One region of the Arthrobacter sp. sptzw32 genome, then DNA from elsewhere that is predicted to be linked to it. Evidence: riboswitches for the same ligand, from Rfam matches in the RefSeq annotation. Region 1 holds a riboswitch; each other region holds the start of a gene.
The links. A riboswitch is a leader RNA that binds a small molecule or an ion and turns the genes downstream of it on or off. The one in region 1 is predicted to bind thiamine pyrophosphate.
Positions count from the first base shown of each region.

Region 1 (5,635 bases):
TGACCGGCATCTCGCGCAAACTGCCCGACGTAGAACGCAACCGCCTCAAGCGCATCCTCAAGGACCGGCTCCCGGAGCAGGCGGGCGTCATTGTCCGCACCGCCGCCGAGGGAGCGTCCGAGGAAGAGCTGACACACGACATCAACCGCCTGCGCGCGCAGTGGGAAGGCATCGAAAGCCAGTCGAAGTCCACCAAGATCCTTGCTCCTGAGCTGCTGTACGGCGAACCGGACCTCACCATCAAGGTGGTCCGTGACGTCTTCAACGAAGACTTCTCCAAGCTGATCGTTTCGGGCGAGGAAGCCTGGGACACCATCGAGGCGTACGTCACCTATGTGGCGCCGGACCTGGTGGGACGCCTCGAAAAGTGGACCAAGGACCAGGACATCTTCGCTGCCTGGCGCATTGACGAGCAGATCCACAAGGCGCTGGAGCGGAAGGTCTTCCTCCCGTCCGGCGGTTCGCTGGTGATCGACCGCACCGAAGCCATGACCGTGGTGGACGTCAACACCGGCAAGTTCACCGGCAGCGGCGGCAACCTCGAAGAGACGGTGACCAAAAACAACCTCGAGGCTGCTGAGGAAGTGGTCCGCCAGCTCCGCCTCCGCGACATCGGCGGCATCATCGTCATCGACTTCATCGACATGGTCCTTGAATCCAACCGCGACCTCGTTCTGCGCCGCATGGTGGAATGCCTGGGACGCGACCGCACCAAGCACCAGGTTGCCGAAGTGACCTCCCTTGGCCTGGTGCAGATGACGCGAAAGCGGATGGGCACCGGACTCCTGGAAGTCTTCGGCGAGCAGTGCGAAGCGTGCGCCGGCCGCGGCGTCGTCACCCATGACGACCCCGTTGAGCACCGGCGGGCCAACATCGTGGCCGCCGAACACCACGTCCAGCGGACCGACAGCCGGCCGGAACCCCGCAGCGAAGGCCACCGCAATGACGCCCCGCGCATCGACAGCAGCCAGGCCGGCGTGCGTCCGGACCGGAAGCGGCGGCGGGGCCGTGGCGGCCAGCAGCCCGAGGTTGCCCCCGCGCCTGCCGTGCCCGTCCACACAGTCCAGCCCGACCCCTCTGACGCTGAGCGGCACGCGAAGGCGGAAGCCACCCGGCTGGCCCTTGCCAACATCGCCGCCGCCGCGCATGCAGCCCACTTGCACGACGACGAAGTGGCCGCAGCCAGGCAGGCTGCCGCGGACCATTCCGCGCCCGCCCCTGCCCCGGCTCCCGCAGTGGAAACAAACCGCGACGACGATGCGCGCCCGGCCGCCGTGCTGACCTTCGGCGGCGAGAAGGTGGTGCTGCCGTTCGTTGACCATGCTGAGGAGCAGCCGCAGAAGCCCGCACTGACCCTGGACCGGCTTGCCGAAGCGTTCGCCCACCTGGGCCAGCCGGCGCCCGCACAAGCGGAGCCTGAGCAGACCGAACCGGAGCAGAAACCGGCGGAGCGCGTGGAGCCGGTACAGCCGGCCCGCGTGCCTGCTGCAGCCGCTGCCGGGGAACCGGCGAAGGACTACACGGACCACACGCTGGAGCAGTCCCGGCAACGGCGCCCGCGGCGCAACCGCAGTGCCAGCCGTGCCCAGGGAGCAGCCAACGAAACCTCCGTGCAGCATCACGAAAGCGTGACGGCAGCCAGCACAGGGCATACCCACGAGGCAAAGGCTCCGGCGCCGGCCGGTGACGGCGGTGCCGGCCTTGAAAAAGCGTCAACAAAGCCCGCAGAGGCGCCCATCATCCTGGGCGTAGGCGTACCGGCCTCGGAGCTCTAGCCGGAGCGCTCACGGGCACGTACCGGCGCGTTTCAACAAGTCCCCGTTCAGTGGACAAAACCCCAGGAATTTCCAGGGGATTTGTCCACTGGGCGGGGACTTTTGCGTGCAGGGCCCGCAGGGCGGGATGCGGAGCTGCGCGCCATCAGCGTGCGGCTTCGGGTCGCAATGTGTCACCTTCAGCCTGGGGCGGGCAAAAAAGCTAGGCTGGGGAACCGACACGGGGTGCCGCGCAGAGAGCCGGCTGAGATTCAGACCCGTTGAACCTGTCCGGTTAGCACCGGCGAAGGGATGTCCTTTGTCTACGACTCTTGTAATGCCCGCAGCCACCCCTGGACCCGCCACTGCGGCGCCGGCATTGCCGGGCCGGCAGGTACCCAGGGTCCTGTCCATCGCCGGCTCGGATCCTTCCGGCGGTGCCGGTATCCAGGCGGATTTGAAAAGCATCGCGGCCCTCGGGGGGTACGGGATGGCAGCCATCACTGCCCTCACAGCCCAGAACACGCACGGAGTAAGGTCCGTTCACGTGCCCCCTGCAGCATTCCTGGCAGAGCAACTCGACGCCATCAGCGACGACATCACCATCGACGCCGTGAAAATCGGAATGCTCGGCAACGCCGACGTCATTGGAACGGTGGCGCAGTGGCTGCAGAAGGTGCGGCCCGCCGTCGTGGTCCTGGACCCAGTGATGGTTGCCACCAGCGGCGACCGGCTCCTGCACGAGTCTGCCGAAACGGTCCTGCGCGAACTCCTGCCGCTGGCACACCTCATCACCCCCAACCTCGCGGAGCTCGCCATGCTTGTGGGCGGGCAGTTGCAGGACAGCTGGGCCGGTGCGCTGGACCAGGGCCGCGCCCTCGCAGCCGCCAGCGGCGCAACCGTACTGGTCAAGGGCGGCCACCTGGACGGCAACGAGTGCCCGGACGCGCTGGTCAACACCCGGGGCCTGCTGTCCCATGAAGTGGTGGAGGTGCCAGGGGAGCGGCTTGCAACGACGAACAGCCACGGCACAGGCTGTTCGTTGTCCTCTGCAATGGCCACCGCCCAGGCGCGGCTGGGGGACTGGGAAGCGTCACTCCGGGAAGCCAAGCCGTGGCTCGCCGGCGCCCTCAAGGCCTCGGGAACCCTGGAGGTGGGGACAGGCAACGGGCCCGTGCATCATTTCCACCACCTGCAGCCGGTGCCGGCGGAAGGCAGCTTCGCGGCGCAGCTGCGGCGTGAGGCGCAGCCGGACCTGGAGGATATCTATGCCCTCGGCTTCATCCGCGACCTGGCTACGGGCAGCCTTCAGGAGCACCAGTTTGAGTACTACCTCGCGCAGGATGCCCTCTACCTCAACGGCTATTCACGGGTTCTGGCAAGGGCGAGTTCGCTGGCGCCCACCGAGGCGGAGCAACTGTTTTGGGCTGCTTCGGCCGGGCAGTGCCTGGAGGTCGAGTCGGAGCTTCACCGCTCCTGGCTGGGCGCGCGCTCGGTCCTGCCCCGGCTCGGCCCCGTCACCAAGTCCTACGTTGACCACCTGACGGCGGCCTCGGCGTCGGGCAGTTATGCGGTCCTCGCGGCGGCAGTCCTGCCCTGCTTCTGGCTGTACGCCGAGGTAGGCGCCACGCTCCACGCCCAGTTTGTTGCCGCCGGTGAACCTTCCGCGCACCCTTACGCGGAGTGGCTGCGCACCTATGCCGACGAAGACTTCGCCGCCGCCACCCGCAGGGCCATTGCCATAGTGGATGAAGCGGGACGCAGGGCCTCCGCTGCCGAGTGGGCCGCCATGATCACGGCATTCAAGCAGTCCTGCCGCCTGGAAGTGGACTTCTTCGACGCGCCGCGCCTCCATGCCTGACACCGTGGCCGCGGCCTTGCCGGTAGTATGGTGGGGCACGGTCCCGAGGCCGGGATTCAGCAGTGGTACTTATCACAGCCAGCCCGCCGGAACCAGCCTCATTTGCGGCCGAAGCCAAAATTAGCGTATTCTGGATCTTCGGTGCTTACGCCAACACTTGGGTTATGACCCCACGGCGTTGAGGCACAGCGAGAAACCAGGCTTTTATTGGCCGGTTCCGCACGCAAATTTTGTAATAAACGTCGAGAGAAGTGAGTTCCCAAGTGGTGTACGCGATTGTCCGCGCAGGCGGCCGCCAAGAGAAGGTTTCCGTTGGAGACTTCGTTACCCTTAACCGCGTCGCCGGTGGAGCTGGCAGCACTATCCAGCTGCCCGCACTGCTCCTGGTTGATGGTGACAAGGTCACCACCGCCGCTGCTGACCTGGCCAAGGTAACTGTTACGGCTGAGATCCTGAACGACCTCCGTGGTCCGAAGATTGTGATCCAGAAGTTCAAGAACAAGACCGGTTACAAGAAGCGCCAGGGTCACCGCCAGGAACTGACCAAGGTCAAGATCACTGGTATCCAGTAACCTTCGTTACTGTTCAGGTTTTTCAGCAGATCCCCAGAATTTAGAGGCAGGCATTTCAAATGGCACATAAAAAGGGCGCGAGCTCCACTCGCAACGGTCGTGATTCCAACGCTCAGTACCTCGGCGTGAAGCGCTTCGGCGGCCAAGTCGTCTCCGCAGGCGAGATCATCGTCCGCCAGCGTGGCACCCACTTCCACCCGGGCGCCGGCGTTGGCCGTGGCGGCGACGACACCCTGTTCGCACTGACCCCGGGAGCCGTTGAATTCGGCACCCGCCGCGGTCGTCGCGTCGTCAACATCGTTGCTGCTGCAGCTGCAGAGTAACAAACAGTTCTGAAGCGGTGGAGCGGGCCAGTTGGCCCGCTCCACTGTTCTTTTAACCGCATTACAATCGTCTTGGCGCCCCGCGGCGTCCAGGAAACAGCATTGAGGAGAACCACGTGGCCAGCTTTGTAGACCGGGTAGTACTGCACGTATCCGGCGGTGCCGGCGGTCACGGATGCGTCTCCGTCCACCGCGAAAAGTTCAAGCCGCTTGGCGGTCCCGACGGCGGCAACGGCGGCAATGGCGGCGACGTGATCCTTCGCGTTGACCACCAGACCACTACCCTCCTTGACTACCACCACGCACCCCACCGCCACGCCACCAACGGTGGCCCGGGCATGGGTGACTGGCGTGGCGGCAAGAACGGCGAAACCCTGATACTCCCCGTCCCTGACGGCACCGTGGTCAAATCCAAGGACGGCACGGTTCTCGCGGACCTCGTTGGTGAAGGCGCCGAATACGTAGCCGCAGCAGGGGGCATCGGCGGCCTCGGCAACGCCGCGCTCTCATCACAAAAGCGCAAAGCTCCCGGGTTCGCCCTGCTCGGTATCGAGGGCGAGTCCAGCGACATCGTCCTGGAGCTTAAGTCGATCGCCGATATCGCCCTGGTGGGCTTCCCGTCCGCCGGCAAGTCCAGCCTCATCGCCGCCATGTCCGCCGCCCGGCCTAAAATTGCTGACTATCCTTTCACCACGCTGGTTCCCAACCTCGGCGTGGTCCAGGCCGGTGACGTGCGCTTCACCATCGCCGACGTTCCTGGCCTCATCGAAGGCGCCAGTGAAGGCAGGGGACTGGGCCACCACTTCCTGCGCCATGTTGAGCGCTGCGCCGCACTGGTCCACGTCCTTGACTGTGGCACCCTCGAGTCGGACCGGGACCCACTCGCCGACCTCGCGATCATTGAGGCCGAACTGGAAAAGTACGCCGTGGACATGAGCTACGCCGGGCAGGACGGGGAAGTTGTTCCGCTGAATCACCGCCCCCGCCTGGTGGCGTTGAACAAAGTGGACCTGCCCGACGGCAAGGACATGGCCGAGTTCGTCCGCCCGGAACTCGAATCCCGCGGCTACCAGGTGTTCGAGGTGTCGGCCACCAGCCATGAGGGCCTCCGCCAGCTCGGCTTCG
Region 1 covers NZ_JBNHEZ010000002.1:34,645-40,279, forward strand. Annotated here, with positions in the region: gene AC5RVN_RS03630 (Rne/Rng family ribonuclease) at 1-1,775, shown strand, start outside; TPP riboswitch at 1,987-2,084, shown strand; gene thiD (bifunctional hydroxymethylpyrimidine kinase/phosphomethylpyrimidine kinase) at 2,092-3,615, shown strand; gene rplU (50S ribosomal protein L21) at 3,879-4,187, shown strand; gene rpmA (50S ribosomal protein L27) at 4,247-4,510, shown strand; gene obgE (GTPase ObgE) at 4,627-5,635, shown strand, end outside.

Region 2 (5,635 bases), on a different contig from region 1:
ATCTTGACGTTCTTCAGGCTCAGGTGCTTCTGCTTGTAGAGGTCGATGAGGCGGCCGGGTGTGCCCACCACGATCTCCACGCCCTTCGTCAAGGCCTCCACCTGGGGCTCGTAGGCACGGCCGCCATAGATGGTGGCGATGCGGGCGTTGCGTTTCCGGGACGCTGTTTGCAGGTCGTTGGCCACCTGCACGGCGAGTTCACGGGTAGGCACGATCACCAGGGCCTGGGGCGCGCCGGGAACGGCCAGCTTCTCATAGCCGGGGTCGTCCTGGCCCACCACGCGCTGAAGGGCGGGGATGCCGAAACCCAGGGTCTTGCCGGTACCGGTCTTGGCCTGGCCGATGATGTCGTGGCCGGACAGGGCAACCGGCAGGGTCATGGCCTGGATGGGGAACGGGTGGGTGATTCCCGCGTCGGCCAGGGATTCAACGATGTCAGCGCGGACGTTATAGTCCGCGAAGGACTTTTCCTCGATCTCGTGGGGCAACTCGTCCGAGATGATGGTTTCTTCGGGCTCGATAACTTCGGTGCCGGTCTCGTCGGTCAGAAGCTGGTGGGTATGCAATTCACTCACTGGGGAGTTTCCTTATTCATTTGGGCAATGGCGCTGCCTGCTCAACGGGCCGGCCGCAAGGCTGTTCCGGAGCACGCTCGGGCGCACACGCAATTCCAGTGGAAGCCGATCGCGGGCTATCTAATTGCTGGCACTGGTGACCAACGGGTGTATCTCAAGATCGCGTAGGGGCGGGCTTGTTGGTTTCAAGGAAATCAACGACCGGGCATCCATTTCTACTTCTTCAGTCTAGCCGCAACAGCCCGATTCCCGGCTTTGGCCGCCAGGGGCCGTAGTTGCGGGCCGTGCCGCCGCTACTCGACGAGCTCGAAATGGACTTCCCGCGTGGCGATATCGGAGGAGACCAGGCGGACCCGGACCTTGGTGCCGGACTCCAGTTCGCCGGCGCAGCGGGCAGTCACCGCCGGATCTGCGATCTGGACGATCCCCGAACCGCCGTTGCCATGGCCGTTCTTCCCGTTGCCGTTGCCGTTCCTGCCGTTCTCTTTTTGCGGTTTGGACCCGGAGATGACAATGGCATCAAATTCCTGCCCCACGTGGTTGACCAGCAGGGCCGCCTCCACGGTATCCAGGGCCGTGCGCTCCATCCGGGATGCCAGCTGGTCGGAGCCGGCCATGATCTCGGGCAGGGACGGAAGGGCCTCCCTCGCCCATCCCGGCACTTCGCCGCCGCTGCTCAAAGCCTCGCAAATCACCAGCACAAAGCGGTCCACCAGCCGGCGCAGCGGGGCGGTGGTGTGCGCATAGGCGGCGCCGATGGCCGATTGCACCGCGTCCTCCGGGACGGACCCGTCAAAGGCCGTGTAGGCGGCGCCCCGGAACAGCATGCCGGCGGAGTGCATGATGGCCAGCTGGCGGGGTTCCGTCGGGTCCAGGCTCCGCAGGTATTCGCCGTAGCTGACTTCGCCGTCCCAGGGCTTGCCCAGGGCCTCGGTCTGCAGCCGGAAGTGATTCAGGGAGCGCTCGTCCGGGGAAGGCATGGTGCGCAGGATGCCCACCTTCCCCGCCAGCATGAGCTGGGCCGCAGCCATTCCGGTCATGAGGGATATCTGTGCGTTCCAGTCCTCCACCGGAAGCTGGGGAGCGGCGGCAATCCGGTAGCCGCCGTCGGGAAGCTGGACGATCTCCTGTTCCGGCATGTTCAGGCTGGCACCGCCGCGGGCCCGCTCCAGCTCCACGCGCTTGAGCCCCACCTCCCTAAGGAGCAGCAGCACCGGGGCCGCGGTGCCGGCGTCGAGCTCGGCCTGCACGCCCTTGTAGCTGAGCTTCGCGCGGCTGCGCATCCGGGCCCGCTTTACCGCTACGGACTGCACCCCGGCGGCGCTGTCCAGGCGGAAGTCCCAGACGAACGCGGAGCAGTCCTGGCCGGGGAGGAGGCTTCCGGCCTGTTCGCTGATGACCTCCGGATGCAAGGGGATCCGCCCATCGGGGGCATAGAACGTCTGGCCGCGCCGGCGCGTTTCCGCGTCCAGGGGCCCGCCGGGGGCCACGAAGGCGGGCACATCCGCAATGGCATACAGCACGTGGTAGCCGTCGCCGTCCGGCTCGATGAACAGGGCCTGGTCCAGGTCCGTCGACGACGCCGGATCGATGGTGATGAATTCGATGCCGGTGAGGTCATGGCTGGGGAGCTGCAGGGACTCGACGGCCGCCTTTGCGTCAGCCACCGCGTCCTCCGGGTAGGCGCCCGGCAACTCCAGCTCGGTCCGCAGGGCGCTCAGGGCCGCCTCGAGCGCGTTGTTGTGCTCGTGGACGTTGGGAGCCAGCCGATGGTGTGACACGAAAATCAGCCTAGCCCGAATCCCGGCCATAATGCAGGTGCCGGGCCCGGATCACCCCACGTTGCTGATCCCGCCGCGGACGCCGTCGCTCGGGCGCCCGAAGTCAGGGCTTCCGGGCGTCCAGCGCCGCGAGTAGCGCAGCGGCGGCCGCTGCCGGATCGGAAGCTTCCGTAATGGCGCGGACCACCACGATCCTGCGCGCGCCTGCAGCCACCACCTGCTCCACGTTGCCATGGTCAATGCCCCCAATCGCGAACCAGGGGAGGCCGTCGTCGGACTGCCCTTCCAGGCCGGCCGTCCGCGCAGCTTCTGCGGCGTACTTCACCAGGTCGAGCCCTACCGCGGCCCGTCCCGGTTTGGTGGGGGTAGCCCAAACCGGGCCTACACAGAAGTAATCCAAGCCTGCCGGAGCCGAGGCTGCAGCCAGGGCGGCGTCCACCTGCGCCGGGCTGTGGCTGGAGAGGCCAATGGCGGCATTGCCGTTGAGCAGGGTCCGCGCAGCCTCGAGGGGCAGATCCTTTTGGCCGATATGGAACACCGGGGCACCGGACAATACGGCGATATCCGCCCTGTCATTGACGGCCCAAAGCCGGCCGTGCCGCTCTGCCGCTTCCTTGAGGACGGCCAGCAGTTCGAGCTCCTCGGCTGCCTCGATGTTCTTGTCCCTGAGCTGGATGATGTCCACGCCACCGGAAAAAGCGGCATCAACGAAATCCCCGAAATCCCCGCGGTCCGTGCGCGCATCGGTGCAGAGATAAAGGCGGGCAGCGTGAAGGCCGTTGCTGATCTTCGCGCTGCCAAGGACGTCAGTGCCGGCGGCAGGGGCGTGGGACACATTCATGGACCAAAGCCTAGTTCCTCTACACTGGCCTCGTACTGCGGGAGCCCGCGGCAGCTGTCACAAAGCGCCGGGCTGAGAGGGCGTCAGAGCCGACCGCTTGACCTGATCCGGTTAATGCCGGCGTAGGGAAGGAGACACATGGGCGCACCTTCAGGCAGCTCTCTCAACGCCCAGTCCGGGCGGGCGGACAACATCGTCCACGCCGACGTCGCCGTCATCGGCGGCGGAGTCATCGGCCACAGCATCGCGTGGGAGGCGCAGCGCTCCGGCCGCGCAGTGGTGGTCATCGACGACGCGCCGGGGTCGGGGGCGAGCTGGGCTGCCGCAGGAATGCTGGCTCCGGTGAGCGAGCTGCACTACCAGGAGGAGGACCTCCTGGAATTCATGCTGGAGGCCTCCGTACGCTGGCCGGCTTTCGCCGCCGGCCTCGCTGCAGCTTCAGGGACAGATCCGGGATACATTACGACGCCGACCCTCGCCGTGGGAGCCGACGCCGGGGACCGCCGCGCCCTGATGGACCTGCGCACAGTCCAGCAGGCGAACGGCCTCTCCGTTGAACCGCTCACCGTCCGGGCAGCGCGGCAGCGGGAGCCGCTGCTCAGTCCCGGGATTTCCTGTGCACTGGACACCCCGGCGGACCACCAGGTGGATCCGCGGCTGCTGGTGGCCTGCCTGCAGGCCGCCCTGGCCGGCGGGCGTGCGGGTAACGGAGGCGGGAGCAGGGGCCGCGCCGCAGGGCACGGCACCGCAGCAGCCGGCGCCGTCGACGGTTATGCAGTCCCTGCCCGCGCGGCCGGGCTGCTGTGGCAGAACGGAAGGGTCGCCGGGGTACGCCTGGCAGGCGGGGGTGCCGTGTTGGCCGCCGAAACGGTGGTGGCGAACGGGCTGCACGCGGCAGCGCTGGAAGCACTGCCCGGCAATCTGCATCTGCCGCTGCGGCCCGTCTACGGGGACATCCTGCGCCTTGCCGTTCCCAAGCATGTGCAACCCCTGGTCACGTCCACCGTCCGCGGGCTGGTGCACGGCGTCCCGGTCTACATCGTCCCGCGCCGGGACGGCACAGTGGTGGTCGGGGCAACCCAGCGCGAGGATGCCCCCTCGGCCGCTGATGCCGTTTCCGCCGGCGGCGTATACCAGCTGCTCCGGGACGCGCTGGTGCTGGTCCCCGCCGTCGCCGAACTTGAACTGCTGGAAGCCACCGCCCGGGCCCGCCCCGGAACGCCGGACAACGCACCGCTGCTCGGGCGGGTACCCGCGGCGTCCGGGCCGGCCGGCCGGGACGCCCGTTATGTCGCCGGGCTCATCATTGCCACCGGCTTCTTCCGCCACGGAGTCCTGCTGGCTCCGGCGGCTGCCGCCGTCTGCCGGGACCTTTTGGACGGCGGGCCGGACCCGCGGTGGGCGGCCTTCAACCCTGGCCGTTTCTCCCGCTCCGGCTACCCGTCCACCAACCGCTTACGCCAAAAGGAAACAGCATGAACATCACCTTGAACGGAACCCGGCACCTTGTACCCGAGGGCGCCTCCATAAGCGCGCTCGTCAGCGAGGTCACCGGACGCCCCCTCGCTGCCACCGGCCAGGCCACCGACGGCCGGAAGCTTGGCGTGGCTGTCGCGCACAACTCGGAGGTAGTGCCGCGCAGCCAGTGGTCCGCCATCGCGCTCGCGGACGGCGACGAAGTCGAGCTCGTCACGGCCGTACAGGGAGGCTGACACCATGACCGAAACCATCACCACCTCAAGCTCAACCGGCCAGGACGATCCGCTGGTGATCGACGGTGTCGCGCTGACCTCCCGGCTCATCATGGGCACCGGCGGTGCCCCCAGCCTTGACGGCCTGGGAGCGGCCCTCCTGGCCTCCGGAACCGCCCTGACCACCGTGGCCATGCGGCGGTACTCCACCGCGGAAACGGGTTCACTATTCCAGCTGCTCATGGACCACGGCATCCGCGTACTGCCCAACACCGCCGGCTGCTTTACTGCCCGGGACGCCGTGCTGACCGCCGAACTGGCCCGTGAGGCGCTGGAAACAGATTGGGTGAAACTGGAAGTCATTGCCGACGAACAGACCCTGCTGCCGGACGCCGTCGAACTGGTGGACGCCACGGAGCAGCTCGTCAACAGGGGATTCAAGGTTTTTGCGTACACCAACGACGACCCTGTCCTTGCCCTGCGGCTCGAGAACCTCGGGGCCACTGCCGTGATGCCGCTGGGGGCACCGATCGGCACGGGACTGGGCATCCTAAACCCGCACAATATCGAGCTGATCGTCTCCCGCGCCTCAGTGCCGGTGGTTCTGGACGCCGGCATCGGCACTGCCTCGGACGCAGCCCTGGCCATGGAACTGGGCTGCGACGCCGTCCTGCTGGCCACGGCCGTGACCCGGGCACAGAATCCTGCCCTGATGGGGGAAGCCTTCAAACACGCAGTGATCGCCGG
Region 2 covers NZ_JBNHEZ010000001.1:347,827-353,461, forward strand. Annotated here, with positions in the region: gene AC5RVN_RS01675 (DEAD/DEAH box helicase) at 1-575, opposite strand, end outside; gene AC5RVN_RS01680 (RNB domain-containing ribonuclease) at 869-2,356, opposite strand; gene thiE (thiamine phosphate synthase) at 2,460-3,197, opposite strand; TPP riboswitch at 3,225-3,343, shown strand; gene AC5RVN_RS01690 (FAD-dependent oxidoreductase) at 3,336-4,676, shown strand; gene thiS (sulfur carrier protein ThiS) at 4,673-4,909, shown strand; gene AC5RVN_RS01700 (thiazole synthase) at 4,914-5,635, shown strand, end outside.
Region 2: it holds a riboswitch for thiamine pyrophosphate, as region 1 does, so the genes downstream of both, AC5RVN_RS01690 (FAD-dependent oxidoreductase) here and thiD (bifunctional hydroxymethylpyrimidine kinase/phosphomethylpyrimidine kinase) in region 1, are expected to answer to the same signal.

Region 3 (5,635 bases), on a different contig from region 1:
TCCAGCCCGCTGTAGGTGGATTCCCGCGCCCACGTCCGCCGCCCGCCGCCGAAACCACGCGCCTCCATGGTCACGGCCAGCCTTGAGGCACGGCGGATGGCCTGAACCAGGAGACCGAAGCTCTGCCCCATCGTGGCCTTTACCCGCTGCAGGGCACTGCCGCGGGAACCTACGCCCCGGGCCCGCCGGGCCATGCCGATGGTCTGCCATTCCTCCGCCATCAGCCCCACCAGGCGCATGGCGGCCAAAGTCCCCAGCACGAACCGGTGCGGGAGGCGTGCTTTTTGCGCCAGCGCATCGGCCAGGTCCGTGGGGTCAGTGCAGCTCATCAACAGCACCGCCGGGAGCGCGATTGCCAGGCCACGCAGCATAAACCCGACCCCCAGCTCCAGCGACCCCTCGCTCATGGTCCAGATGCCGACGTCGATCAGCGTTTTTCCGCTGTCCACCGCCAGGATGGAGGTACTCCAGCCGCCTACGGCTGCGGCAAGGATCAGCGGCCACCCCCGCTGCCACAGCAGCGTCAGGGTGAGGCCCGCCAATGGGAACAGCAGGAACTCGAACGCCAGCGCCACGGAAGCGGAAACCCAGTCAATGGACAGTGCAAGGACGGCGGTGATCAGGAAGACGGCCGCGAACTTGCTCAGCGGGTTGGCCCGGGTCAGCAGCGCACTGTTGCCGCGCAGGTTCAGCTCCTGTCTCATCGCACTACCGGCTCTGCTGCCAGGCGCAGTTCCGTTCCACCCAGCGCCGCCGTGAACTCAGCATCGTGGGTCACGGATACCACGGCTGTGCCGGCGTCCAGGAGTTCAGAGAGGAACGATGCCAGCTCAGCCCACGTGTTGGCGTCCTGCCCGAAGGTGGGTTCGTCCAGGATCAGGACCTGCGGATGCGCGGCCAGGACCGTTGCTACGGAAAGCCGACGCTTCTCGCCGCCCGAAAGTGTGTAGGGGTTCGCATCAACCAGTTCGGTGAGCCGAAGCCGCTCCAGCAGCTCATCCACCCGCTCTTCCCCGTGCCCGAGGTGGCGCGGACCAAAGCGCAGTTCGTCCAGCACGTTCCCGGTCACGAACTGGTGCTCAGGTTCCTGGAAAACGGTGCCCATGCGTTCAATCAGCTGCTCCGCCTTCCACTTGTACGGGTCGATTCCCGCCCCACGGCTAAGCGCCAGGGTGGCCGAAACTTTCCCGGCAACGGGCTCCAGCAGCCCGGCGAGGGTCAGCGCAAGGGTGGACTTTCCTGCGCCGTTGGGTCCGGTGATGGCCAGCGCCCGCCCTGCCCGGACCTGCGCCGAGATGCCTTGCCGGACCGGTACTGGCGGCAGTTTGCGCAAGCCCTTGCGGCGGGCACGTTCACGGGATACGGCCAGGTTTTCGGCGGCAAGCAGCAGGTCCCCGGAGCCGGGAGCCGGATCCGCCGTGCGTGGGCGGGTGGCCGGAACATACCCGGGCACCCAGACCCCGGCCGCAATGAGCATGCTCCGGGCTTCGCCGAGAACCTGGTCCGGAGGCCCGTCCAGGAGCACCCCCGGGTCGGTCGAAGAACCGGGCTGCAGCACCACAATGCGGTCCACCAGGTCCTTCCAGACGGAGACGCGGTGCTCCACCACCACCAGGGTTGCTCCGGTTTTGTCGAGACAGCGCCCGACGGCGTCGCGCACCTCCACCACCCCGGCGGGATCCAGGTTGGCTGTCGGCTCGTCGAGGAGAAGCAGCCCCGGCCGCATCGCAAGGATGCCGGCCAGGGCCAGCCGCTGTTTCTGGCCGCCTGACAGTGCAGACGTTGGATGGTCCAGCGGCAGGTGGGACAGCCCGACGTCGTCCAAAGCCTCGTGCACCCGGGTCCAGATACGGTCCCGGGGCACAGCAAGGTTCTCGGCACCGAAGGCCACGTCGTCCCCCACCCGTGACAGGACCACCTGTGTCTCCGGGTCCTGCTGCATCAACCCGGCACGGCCGCGCTGATCGCGGGGGGAGGCGCCGTCGACCAGCAGCGAACCCGACTCGTCGGAGTCGCCGGCCTCGCCGTCGTCGTTCGCATCCCCCAGCACCCCCGCCAACGCATGGAGGAGCGTGGACTTGCCGGCTCCGGACGGGCCAAGCAGGAGCACGCGCTCCCCTGGCCGGATGTCCAGGTCAAGGGCACGGACAGCAGGCCTGGAACGCCCGGCATGCCGCCAGCCCCAGCCGCGCGCGGTGACGGCAGCCGGGCGCGCCGCCACGGACGCGCCGTGGACGGAAGGCGCTGCCATCAGGAGAAAACCGGCTCCGTGGCTGCCTTCCGCGAGGCAAAGGAGCTCAGGACACCGGTCCTGGCCAGGCCGCGGGTGGCGATCCATGACAGCGCCCCGGCGATGACGGCACCGGAGATCGCGGTGAAGATAATGTACGCAAGCTTGTCGCCGCCCGAGTAGGCAATGTTCCAGCCCCAGGGAGCAAAGGAGTCATTGAGGCCGCAGAACAGCCCGGCAGCAGCACCGGCGAGGAGGGACGCCGGCAGGTTGAACTTCCGGTACACGAAAATCGCGAAAATGATTTCCGCACCCAGGCCCTGGACGAAGCCGGAGAACAGCACCGAGGCACCGTACTGCGAACCCATCAGCAGTTCACCGGTGGCTGCCACGGTTTCGCAGAACAGGGCGGCGCCCGGTTTGCGGATGATCAGCATGCCCAGCACCGCCGGGATCATCCAGCCGCCGGCGATCAGTCCGGTAAGCGGCGGGTAAAGGGCGTTCATCGGCGCAGACACTGCTGCGGCACCCTGGGACCACGCCCAGAAAATGACGCCGCCTGCGATGGCGATCAACGCCGCCACCACGATGTCCACAACGCGCCAGGACCTGCTGGTGGTCTTCTTGATTGCTGTAGTTGCCATGCGATCCTCCTGAGGAACAGGAGGGGAAAGAACCGCAGCGGCAAACCACTGCGGAGCTTCGAGAACTCGACTCCCTTGCGCCGGTACTAACCGGATCAGGTTCGAGGGTCTGCGGCTGTCCGCACTCTCAGCGCCCACCTGCGGCTCCTGGCTTGGCCAGTGATGCCCGACGGCGGCGCTCCCCTGTCGTTGAATGATTCTGTGAGTAAATAATTGCCCTTGTGGGCGGGGTCCAGTTTACACCGGAGGAAGGGTAGATTGTGGGCCATGACCGCCAATTCACCGCATGTGACTGAGTTCGATCCGGATTCGGATGCCGTCCAGCCGGAGGGATCGCTGCAGGCCCTTATCGCCCGAATAGAGGGCGAAATCCGGGAGCTCCAGTTTCCAGGCTTCTCCATGGACGACGCACTGAACCTGGGGCTGCTGCTTGTGGAGTTGGGGAAGGAGGGCCAGTTCCCCATCGCGATAGACATCACCAAGGGTGAGCAGGTCCTGTTCCATGTCGCCCTGGCGGGGGCCACCCCGGACAACGAGCACTGGATCCGCGCCAAACAGAGAACGGCGGCCCGGTACGAGGTGCCCTCCCTGCTGGTGGGGCTGCGCGCCCGGACCCGCGGCGGACGGATCGAAGACCAGGGCTGGTTTGATCAGCGCCGGTATGCGGCACATGGCGGCTCCTTCCCGGTATATGTCGCCGGAGTGGGAGCGGTGGCTACGGTCACTGTTTCAGGGCTTCCCCAGGTGCAGGACCATGACCTGGTGGTACAGGCGCTGCGCGAGATCCTCAGCTCCATGCGAACGGACTGACGCGGGTTCCCAACCAGGGCGATGGACTCCCCTTGGATGCCGGGAGTACATTCGAGACGGGTGGCGGAAGTTCCAAACAGGAGGGGGCGCCATGCTCGGTAATACAGCCGAAAACCAGGTGCGGGCAGCGGTGGACAAGGCCGAGGAAGAAATGATTTACATCGGCCCCGACCACCCCTACTATCCTTTGCTGGCTGAACTGGTATCCGCCGTCGGAAACGCCTGGCAGCAGGGGTATGAGCACGGCCGCCGCGGCGGGCACCAGCCAAACCCCTACGTGTGGATCGTCCCGGAAGGGTGAGCCCGCCGGCTGCGCGGACGCTGCCGGCAGTGGCCGGCGGGCAGCAGCACCGGCAGGCGCACTTAGCTTTTATTAGTAACCATGCTTACTATGTTGTCTCCAGGCTTTTGAGGAGACAGGTCATGACAGTCAGCACCCGGGCCACCGGCGCGAGGACGGGCCTGCAGAAGGCTGCCTTCGTAACCGGCGCCCTCTTCCTGCTGGTGGGTGTCCTGGGGTTTGTCCCCGGGATCACCAGCAACTACGACTCCCTGGGCATGGCCGGACAGGGCTCCGGAGCCCTGCTGTTGAACCTCTTCCAGGTGTCGGTCCTTCACAATATCGTGCACCTTGCCTTCGGGGCGGCCGGACTGCTGCTGGCCCGGACCCACCAGAAGGCACGAAGCTTCCTGATCTACGGGGGCGTCGTGTACCTGGTTCTCTGGCTTTACGGCTTCCTGGTGGGGGACGAAACTCCCGCCAACTTTGTCCCACTCAACGGCGCCGACAACTGGCTCCACCTGGCCCTGAGTTCGACCATGATCATTCTCGCCATCCTGCTGGCCCCCCGAACCACCCCGCGGCGCAGCCGCGGCGCAACCTGAACGACCGCCCTGACCGAAACCGCCACCGTCGACGGCCAAGCACCCGGCAGCACCGCTGCCGCCCTAAGGAGCAATCATGAAGATCCCTGAACCCCGAGGTCCCATCAGCACCGCCCTGTTCCGGGTCCTGGCAGCAACAGCCGGGGCCGGTGACAGCTCCCCCGCCGTTGAGGAACTGCGCCGGCTGGTGGTGACACAGCTGGGCACGGCCACCGACATCATCGGCGACGACGACGTCCAGCTGGCACTTTTCTCCCTCTACGAGCTGCACTACTCCGGCCTTGAAGGTGTCAGTGATGAGTGGGAGTGGGAGCCGGGCCTCATCCAGGTCCGCCGCCTGCTCGAAAGGCCTTTCGAAGAGGCGCTCCGGGCAGCCGCCCAGTCGGCAGCCGGGGAGCTGGACCTCCCCCCTGCCGCGGAAATGACCAGCGACGCCGTGGCCGACGTCCTCTTCGGCCTGGCCGCCACGGACACCGGTCCCAGCGTGTCCCGGTATGTGGCCAAGAAGGCAACCCTGGACCAGCTCAAGGAGTTCCTGGTCCACAAGTCGGTCTACCAGCTCAAGGAAGCGGACCCGCACACCTGGGCCATTCCCCGGCTTACCGGCAGGGCGAAGGCTGCACTGGTGGAGATCCAGGCGGACGAGTACGGCGGAGGGCGCCCGGACCGCATGCACAGCGCGCTTTTTGCCCGCACCATGCGGGGCCTGGGGATGGACGATCACTACGGCGCCTACGTGAACGCCGTCCCCGCCGTCTCCCTCGCGGCGGTCAACATGATGTCCCTGTTCGGGCTCAACCGGCGGCTGCGCGGCGCAATCACCGGGCATCTGGCCATCTATGAGATGACCTCTTCCCAGCCCAACCGGCTGTATGGCAGCGGTTTCCGCCGTCACGGCTTCGACGCCGAGGTGACCCACTACTTCGACGAACATGTGGAAGCCGACGCGGTCCACGAGCAGATCGCCGGCCGCGACCTCGCAGGAGGACTCGTGGAGGCCGAACCCGAGCTGCTCGGGGACGTCCTGTTCGGGGCGACAGCCGTGATGGCCGTTGACGGCAGGCTC
Region 3 covers NZ_JBNHEZ010000004.1:53,687-59,321, reverse strand. Annotated here, with positions in the region: gene AC5RVN_RS09205 (energy-coupling factor transporter transmembrane component T family protein) at 1-704, opposite strand, end outside; gene AC5RVN_RS09200 (ABC transporter ATP-binding protein) at 701-2,251, opposite strand; gene AC5RVN_RS09195 (ECF transporter S component) at 2,251-2,874, opposite strand; TPP riboswitch at 2,929-3,069, opposite strand; gene AC5RVN_RS09190 (heme-degrading domain-containing protein) at 3,142-3,684, shown strand; gene AC5RVN_RS09185 (hypothetical protein) at 3,776-3,985, shown strand; gene AC5RVN_RS09180 (DUF4383 domain-containing protein) at 4,108-4,569, shown strand; gene AC5RVN_RS09175 (iron-containing redox enzyme family protein) at 4,646-5,635, shown strand, end outside.
Region 3: it holds a riboswitch for thiamine pyrophosphate, as region 1 does, so the genes downstream of both, AC5RVN_RS09195 (ECF transporter S component) here and thiD (bifunctional hydroxymethylpyrimidine kinase/phosphomethylpyrimidine kinase) in region 1, are expected to answer to the same signal.